One region of the Pseudaeromonas sp. HNCC25DJ182 genome, then DNA from elsewhere that is predicted to be linked to it. Evidence: predicted binding sites of a transcription regulator. Region 1 holds the regulator's gene; the other holds the start of a gene.

Region 1 (4,427 bases):
TGATCCGAATCGGCAGGCACCAGGGCATAGCGGATCGCCACCAGATTGATGATGGAAGCACTAATGTCCATCAGCGAGTCGGTCAATGATGCCAGCAGACTGGAAGAGCCCGTCATCAACCAGGCGGCCAGCTTGGCGATAATCAGTATTCCGGCGGTTGCCGTTGAAGCCAGACCCGCGAGCGTCACCCAGCGCGAGTAGGAAGTAGTGGTCACAGTGTCATCCCCGACGAACCAGGAGGCATTCCGCACCTCCGAATGTGAAAAGGATCACTATCATACCTGTTGGCAAGGTAAGGACAATCCCCGGCCGAGCCATCCCGCCAGCCAGACGGACAAATGCAGGCCTGCTCCCGAATTCACCCAGGGATAGAATGACGAACGACCTGGCCACGGGAGACAGGAGACGACAGCCGCATCATGGGTGACCACGGGCAACGGAGAGGATGCCAGGAATGGGTGATAAACGCCCCGTCATAGACGTCATCCATAATATGGAACGAGCACAGAATTAAATAATGCATTTAATTGAGCCTAAAAACTTACAATATTAAACAAGAAATAAAGAAATAAAGAAATAAAGGAATAAAAGAATAAAAGAATAAAAGAATAAAAGAATAAAAGAATAAAAGAATAAAAGAATAAAAGAATAAAAGAATAAAAGAATAAAAGAATAAAAGAATAAAAGAATAAATTTTAATCTATGCTCGAATTTTTATTTCCTAATTCGCATCATGCTACCTTCATCATTATATAAATCAAGAAATTGCTGCGCTTGTGCAGAGTGCATATTCTCGACTGTGAGATAAAATACCGGGGTGTAGATCACCTCCTGAGGTGCGGGCTGGCCACCATGAGCCGCCATGACCAACTTGACGCCCTGAAAGCCGATGGCATGGGGCTGCTGAAGTAATAAACCATCAACCTCTCCGGATTCAAGCCCCTGAATCAGATAACGATTATAATCAAAGCCAATATGTATCAGGCGTTTTTTTTGGCCTTTTCTTTTTATTTCGGCCATGACACCCAGCGTCGTCGATTCATTGGGGGTAAATAAACCATCCAATTCGGCCATATTCTGCTGCAAATAAAGGTCCGCATTATGTCGGATTTCAACGATCCCGGAGCCAAGATAAGCGGGCGGCAATAACTTCAAACTGGATTTTTTGATCTCATCGAGAAAACCCTGTTCACGGGCATCGGTGGAAGCCACTCCCGGTTTCAACCTTAAAACCGTCACCGCCCCCTCGCCTCGCAGGCGCGCTATCATCTCTCGCGCCGCCTGTTGACCAGCCCGATAATTATTGGTCATGACCTGGGCGTAGACAGTCCCTAGCGCCATACTCCGATCGATCAACACAATGGGTAAATTTTTTTGTCTAAACAGATCCAGAGTCTTGCGATGTTCCGGTGAGTTGGACGCCAGAACCACACCAATACACTGCTTTTCCAGGGCTTCCCGCAGGATCTGCTCTTGGGCATCGACAGAGGTTTCGTCGTAGAGCACGCGAAAGAAAATATCCACGCCCAGCTCACTGCCCGCCTGCAAAGCACCAGCCTCAAGGGCTCGCCAGAAGTGGTGCCCCGTCCCTGCCGTGATGACGGCCACACACTCCCGGGCAAACGCACTCTGGCCCAGAGACATCATCAACAGGACGCCAATACACAGTGAATAGAGCCACCGAGCGGCAAAGGTCATATCTGGCCACCTTCCGGCATGAAGCCCCTGTGATTACGAGGATGAGCAAAGTATAGACACTCAGGCCTCGTTGTCACCGCCCGATGCCAGACAGGACAGCCACTGGCGCTCAACCCGTGACGGCAAAATCAAGCTGACGCCAGGCCTCGTAGCTGACAATGGCAACGGCATTCGACAAGTTCAGGCTGCGCGAACTGCTGAGCATGGGGATGCGGATCAGATGATCCTGCGGCAAGCTGTTGCGAACGGCATCGGGCAGGCCGGAAGTTTCCGAACCGAAGAGCAGAACATCACCGGCCTGATAGGCAGGTGTGGTGTGAGGCGTCGTGCCCTTGGTGGTCAGGGCAAAGATCCGACGGCCCTGCATGGCCTCGGCAAATGCCGCATAGTTGCGATGACGGGTTACAGTCGCCAGATCGTGATAGTCCAGACCGGCCCGCCGCAGCTTTTTCTCTTCCAGATCGAAACCCAGAGGTTCAATCAGATGCAGATGGCAGCCATTATTCGCCACCAGACGGATGATATTGCCGGTATTGGGAGCAATTTGCGGTTCAAACAGGGCGATATGAAACATCGGAGCAATGGGGACCTGAGGGGAAAAATGCCATTCTACCCCAAGGGGAAACGTCTGGAACGGGGAAATTGCCACGGCATGCTGTGGATTACGCCACCGTAGCATGAAGACTGGCAGGCCAGTCCGCTGTCCGGCCTGCCTGCCAAGATGAACAAACTAGTGCCAGCTGCCGTTGCGGATCACACCCACCGCCAGCCCTTCAATGCTCAGCGATTGTTCGGTCAAATCGACCTGGATCGGCTCCAGCGCCTCGTTTTCCGGCAGCAAACGCACCTGATTGCCCTTGCGCTCGAAGCGTTTGACCGTGACCTCGTCATCACCGACCCGGGCCACCACGACCTGACCGTTGCGCACCTGTTCGGTCTTGTGCACCGCCAGCAGATCGCCATCCAGAATGCCGATATTTTTCATACTCATCCCCTGCACCCGCAGCAGGAAATCGGCTCTGGGTTGAAACATGGCGGGATCGATCTGGTAGTGAGTCTCGACATGCTCGGCGGCCAGGATTGGCTCACCGGCCGCCACCTGACCGATCAATGGCAGGCCCAACTCCTCTTCGACTACGTCCTCTTGCAGCAGCTGAATGCCACGGGAAGTACCCGGCATGATGTGGATCACCCCCTTGCGCGCCAGGGCCTTGAGGTGCTCCTCCGCCGCATTGGCAGACTTGAAACCCAATTGGGCAGCAATCTCGGCCCGGGTCGGCGGCATTCCGGTCTGCTGCATGCATTCCTTGATCAGTTCCAGCACTTCAGTTTGGCGAGGGGTCAGATGTTTCATGGCGTTTGCCTGTCTATTTATACAGATAACTGTGAGTATATACAGGCATTTATCAAGCGCAAGATAAATGCCGGACAAAGGTTACAAAAGCTCTCCACTCATGACACAAGTCAGCATTCCACGACAAGTCGGGCCAGTTTTGCTATGCTGGCGCCGCATTTTTTTTGAGGATACAGCACCATGTCCTTCGGCTTTTCCCTGGCCCGGGCCCTATGCCGCTTGCCTGTTCGTCTACTGGTCAACCACAGCAGTCTCCCGGAAGACCCATTGGGCCAATTGGGTCTCGACTTGGGACGACCCATTGTTTATGCCCTGAGCACTGACTCGCTGAGCGATCTGCTGACCCTGGAGCTCTGTGCCAAAGAGTTGGGACTGCCCAATCCATTTTCGCCGCTCACCGTACAAGGGGTGAGTCACCCGCGCTATGTCTGCCTGGATCGTACGCCGTCGCTCCTCGGCAACCCGCGCAGTGGCATACCCCACCTGGACACCTTTCGCGAATGGTTGAGTCTGCACGAACAGAACGCGCAACTGGATATCCAGTTGGTTCCGGTGACTCTGCTGTGGCATCGCGCCCCGGGCCGTGAACGCCCGCACCGGCTACAACCGCCACACCAGACGCCAGGCGCATTGCGCAAAGCCGCTATGGTGTTGCTGTATGGTCGGGAAAACCGGGTCCGCTTCTCGACGCCAGTGTCTTTGCGTAGCCTGGTCACCGAGCTCGGCACCGACGAAGTGGTGGCTCACAAGCTGGCACGAGTGGCGCGTATCCACTTCAGCCGTCAGCGTCAGGCCGCCAAGGGACCACGGCTGCCCGATCGCCAGGCCCTGTTTCGTGAACTGTTGCGCAGCGACAACATAGTCCGCGCCATCGCCGAACAGGCGCAGAGTGAAGGCAGCAGCGAAGAGCTGATGCGCGCCCGGGCCCTAGGTTATCTCGACGAGATGGCATCCGATTTCTCCTATCGGCTGATCCGCTTCGGCGACTACTTCCTCGGCTGGCTATGGAATAAGCTGTATCGCGGCATCACGGTTCGTGGTGCCGAGAAGGTGCGCCGGTTGGCCCGGGAAGGCCATGAGATCATCTACATGCCCTGCCACCGCAGCCACATGGACTATCTGCTGCTCTCCTATGTCATCTACCATCAGGGCATGGTGCCGCCGCATATTGCCGCCGGGATCAACCTGAATTTCTGGCCGGCGGGGCCCGTGTTCCGTCATGGTGGTGCCTTCTTCCTGCGGCGTAGCTTCAAAGGCGACAAGCTCTATAGCACAGTGTTCCGTGAATACCTGAGCCAGCTGTTTGCCCGTGGCTATGCGGTGGAGTATTTCACCGAAGGTGGCCGCTCCCGCACCGGACGACTGTTGCAGCCGA
Region 2 (4,427 bases), on a different contig from region 1:
TAAAAATAATGGTGCGCTGACGCCAAGAATAAAGACGGCTATATATGTCACTCTTGAAATCCAATAAGCGGATGTTCTGGATTGCTCTGCGATCCGGATATTTTTGCGCCAGGGTTGAAAGGCGATTATCGCGACCAGACCAGCAGCGATCGGTATGCCAATACCAGAGGGGCAGCCGCTTTTATAAAGGGCGACGCCGGATAGTAGACCCATCAACAGACTGAGCGGCGCTATCATCAGCGGTAATAACCGGCGGGTGGCGGGGTGTTCGACACTGCCTTCTGCGCCCAGTGGCAGGGATAAGAGTTCCAGCGCTTGTTTGAGCATCCTGAACGACTCCATCTTACTTGTCTGTTTGAATCCTGAATCTACCGCAACCGATTCCACAGAGCCATCGCCGTTTGCTGGGCCACCCGGGTCATAGTGGTTTGCCGTGCTCCAGGCTGTCGGGGCGTGACTGCCGCCACAGAATGCCTATAATGCCCGCTGGATCACGTTTATCGTCCTATCCCGTTGAAGGAGTCATGATGAAGTTGCATTGGCTGACTGGCCTGTTGGCGGTTGCTTGTTCAATTCCCGCCTGGGCAACCCTGCCGCTCACCCCGTTCGAGCAGGCCCCCACCCAGCCATTGCCCCATTCGGCGACTATCTCCGCTTACTTGCGTACCCTGGATCAAGAGAGCCAGTTTGCTGCCGTCACCCGGTTGGGGATTTCGGCCGGTGGCCGCCCGGTAGAGGCGCTGCTGGTGTCCGCCGATGCGAGTTTTCTGCAGCAAGGTAAACCGGCAGCGGACAAGCCCACCGTGATGCTGCTGGGATCCCAGCATGGCAATGAGCCCTCGGGCACCGAAGTGCTGCAGATCCTGGCGCGTCGGCTGCTGGATGGCGAACTGACACCCTGGCTGCAGCAGATGAATTTCGTCATCGTGGCGTTGGCCAATCCGGATGGCCGCGATCTCAACCGGCGGCTGAATGCCAAGGATGAGAACCCGAATCTGGACTTTATCGCCGTCGAATCCCCCGAGACCCGCATCTATATCGATGCCCTGGAGCGGTTTCAGCCCGATGTGGTGATGGACTTGCACGAAACCTGGAACGACAAGTGGCCGATGACGCCGAAGGAAGGCTTCCGTACCACCACAGATGCCCAGTTCGAGGTAGGTAATAATCCGAATCTGGACGCGGATCTCAGCCATTACGCCAACCAGGTCTACTTGCCGCGCCTCATCGAGGCGGTGGCCGATGCCGGCATTCCGGCCCAGCGCTATAACGAGATCTATTCACTCAAGGATCCGGTGCGCCGCGGTGGCTTGAGTCTCTCCAATTTCCGCAATTACGCCTCGATGCAAGGCTCGATGACGGTGCTGTTCGAGAATCGCCATGATGGTCAGGGCAAATTCCCGACCCCGCAGAACATAGCCGAGCGGGTGCGCAAGCAACTGCTGAGCGTGGATAAGGCGCTGGAGCTGGTGTTGGCGGATCGGGCGCAGATCCTGACTCTGAGCCGGGATGCGCGCCACCGCTGGGAAGGCATCAAGGGCGAGGCTCGCTTCGTCATGCAGTATGCCTTTGCGCCCAACACTCAGGAGCCCAGTATCGCCGTCACCCTCAAGGATCGGCAGGGCAAGAATGTGGTCAAACCCTTCCGCCTGGAGGATCAGATCGCCATCAAGGATGTGGGCGAGATCCCGCCCGGTTACGTCATCCGCTCCCAGACCCGGCGCTTCCGCGAATGGCTGGATGATCACCACATCGCCTATCAGGTGGTGCAGCAGCCGGAAACCATCCAGGTCACCCAGCAGCGGGTGGCGGATGTGAAAATTGCCGCCCGCACCAGCCCGGGGACCCGGGATTGGCTGGATGTGGTGCTGGACGAAAAAGATCTCAGCGTGCAGCTCAAACCCGGGGATGTGAAGATTTCCACCGCACAACCCCAAGGGGCGCTCATCAGCATCATGCTGGATCCGCGCTCCTCCAATAGCCTGTATCAGGAGCCGAGCTGGCGGGCATTGCTGATGAGTAATCCGCTGCCGACCGCCCCCCTGGCCGAGCCCCATCAGGATCTGGCCAAGGATTTGCCCAAAGCCAGCAAGCCAGAACCCCGCAGCTAAGCGCGCGCGGGTTCGGCCGTTGAGCCCGGGTCTGTGGCTCCAGATCTGACAACAGACTCACTCCTCGGCAGCGGCGCTACCCTTGCGTGCCTTGGGTGCGGGTGCTGCCGCCGGTTCGGCGGCCTTGCCACCCTTGAGGATCTGGCCGAGCGGCTCCCGCTGCTGGGCCAGATAGAGCCCCAGGGCCTCGCACTGGTTTTCATCCAGCGGGACTGGTCCTTGCTGCAACAAGCCACTCAGCTCATCTGCCATATCCAGCATCTTGTCGTAAGCATCGGCCTCTTTCTTGCTGACAAAGGTCATCTTTTCCTCGCCGTTCCGGACTACCACGTATTTGATCTCGACCGCCATCGATGAAATTCCTATGTATAAAGATACAGTTCTCTTATAACGGATCAGTGAGCTGAATGCCAGATTTAACTGTGCTGCCTCGCGGGCGATCGGCAAAAATGGCATAGTGGATCACGCTGTTCCAGGCAGCGGGTTCAGGATATGCGCGGGGCAAGGAGAGGGTATGAGATCCGGGGTTCGAATAGGGTGGCTGTTGCTGTGTTGCGTGATGTTCGCCAGCTCGCCAGTCGGGGCAAAACGGCTCTACAGCTGGGATGATGAACAGGGTGTGACTCACTTCTCCAGCCGTCCGCCGGCCGATCGCACCCGGGGCATTCAGGAGCTGAAAGCCAATAGTCAGGGCACTGTGACGCCGCTGCCGGAGAGTGAACGGCTCTATGCCGATGCTGAGACCCTGTTGCAGGCTGGCGAGAGCGGCAAGCAGCAGGAAACCTGTGCCTACTACCGCTCGCTGTTATCCCGCTATCAGACCAAGGGCGCCACCGCCTTCAACCCGCAAACCGGCAAGGCCGAAGTGCTGCATGGCAAAGCCGCGACCCAGGCGATCCGCCAGGCGCGGGATGCGGTGCGACTTTACTGCCGCCGCTAAGCGTTGCTGGTGCGAGGATGAGGGCTGAGCGCATCAGGCCCCTTCCGATCCGACATGCAGATCAGGCCACAGGTTCGGGCGAGGGAGTCGTTGCTCACCGAGAGGTTTTACAGCAAGGACAGCCAGGGCCAGGTTTGTTTGCTCGCCGCCACCGCCACTATATAGGCAAACAAGACGAGGGCCAGCAGACCGCAGCCGAGCCGTCCACGGGCGCTGGGCGCGCGCTTGATGGCGAAGGTGCCCGCGATTATATACAGCAACAATCCCACCAGTTTGGCACTGAGCCAGGGGCTGTTGACGAAGGGGGTCTGGTGCAGGTGATAGGCCAGCGCCACACCGGAGATCAGCAGCAGGGTATCGATGCAGTGGGGCAGGATCTTCAGCCAGCGCTGTTGCAGTCGGGGATGATTGCGCACCGCGAGCTGCAGACGAAATACAAATAGCGACAGGCTCAACAGGATGCAGAGGATGTGCAACTGCTTGAGGAACAGATAACTCATTACTTTTCTCCGCGACTCGGGGTGTCATGATTCCTGGAGGCAAAGAAGGGGCGCTGGATCTGGGTTTCCGGCTCCTCCTCCTGGGGCGGAGTGTTCTCCCATGCCGACATGATCTCGCTGCGCCTATCCTCCTGATTGGCCTGCAACATCTCCGCCAGAATATGCCGGTACTGCACGCTCTTGGTGATGTACATGCTCTCGTCATCGATGAAGGCGGTCTGCTCGCGCAGCAGCTTCTCATCATGCTGTTTGAAGGTCTGCCCGGCACGCCAGGCCTGATTGGCGCGCACTCCCAGCTCCTTGAGGGCGTTTACCCCCAGATCGACCGCCGAGCCGACTGTTTCCCGGTAGACCATGTCCACCCCTTGCTGTAGCAACTGATGGGCATGAGGGCGATCGATGGCGCGCACCAGCAACTTGAGTTGCGGGAAGTGCTTCTGCGCCAGCTCGCACACCGCCAGGGATTTGGCCGGGTTACCCACGGCCACCACCAGTAACTTGGCCTTGTGCGCCCCGGCTGCATAGAGCAGATCCAGCCGGTCGGCATCGCCGTAGAACACCTTGTAGCCGAATTTGCGCAGCACATCGATATGGCCGGCATCGTTATCCAGAACCGTGGTGCCGATGCCGTGGGCATGGAGCAGACGCCCGACTACCTGTCCGAAGCGGCCAAAGCCGACGATGATGACCGGGTTGTCGTGCTCATCAATCTTGTCGGCTTCCCGCTCTTCCTCCTGGCCCTCGTAGCGGCGCTGCACGAAGCGCTGGTTGAGGATCAGCAGCACAGGCGTCAGCGCCATGGAGAGCGCCACCACCAGGGTCAGCAGGGAGACCAGATGAGCCGACAGCAGTTGACTCTGATAGGCCAGGGTCAGC

Evidence for each region. The regulator LexA, encoded in region 1, represses DNA repair genes until DNA is damaged. The targets are predictions, from matches to a motif close to ANCTGTNTNNNNANACAGNT.
Region 2: ACZYUB_RS10340 (YebG family protein) is a predicted target of LexA. The motif match lies at 2,474-2,493, and genes of this name have one in related genera.

Annotation. Positions count from the first base shown of each region.
Region 1 covers NZ_JBVAYG010000022.1:35,517-39,943, reverse strand. The annotation lists gene fieF (cation efflux pump FieF) at 1-215, opposite strand, end outside; gene ACZYUB_RS15505 (substrate-binding domain-containing protein) at 715-1,698, opposite strand; gene ACZYUB_RS15500 (tRNA (cytidine(34)-2'-O)-methyltransferase) at 1,808-2,272, opposite strand; gene lexA (transcriptional repressor LexA) at 2,429-3,052, opposite strand; gene plsB (glycerol-3-phosphate 1-O-acyltransferase PlsB) at 3,233-4,427, shown strand, end outside.
Region 2 covers NZ_JBVAYG010000011.1:33,678-38,104, reverse strand. The annotation lists gene ACZYUB_RS10350 (hypothetical protein) at 1-327, opposite strand, end outside; gene ACZYUB_RS10345 (M14 family zinc carboxypeptidase) at 528-2,111, shown strand; gene ACZYUB_RS10340 (YebG family protein) at 2,169-2,462, opposite strand; gene ACZYUB_RS10335 (DUF4124 domain-containing protein) at 2,626-3,051, shown strand; gene ACZYUB_RS10330 (SirB2 family protein) at 3,159-3,551, opposite strand; gene ACZYUB_RS10325 (monovalent cation:proton antiporter-2 (CPA2) family protein) at 3,551-4,427, opposite strand, start outside.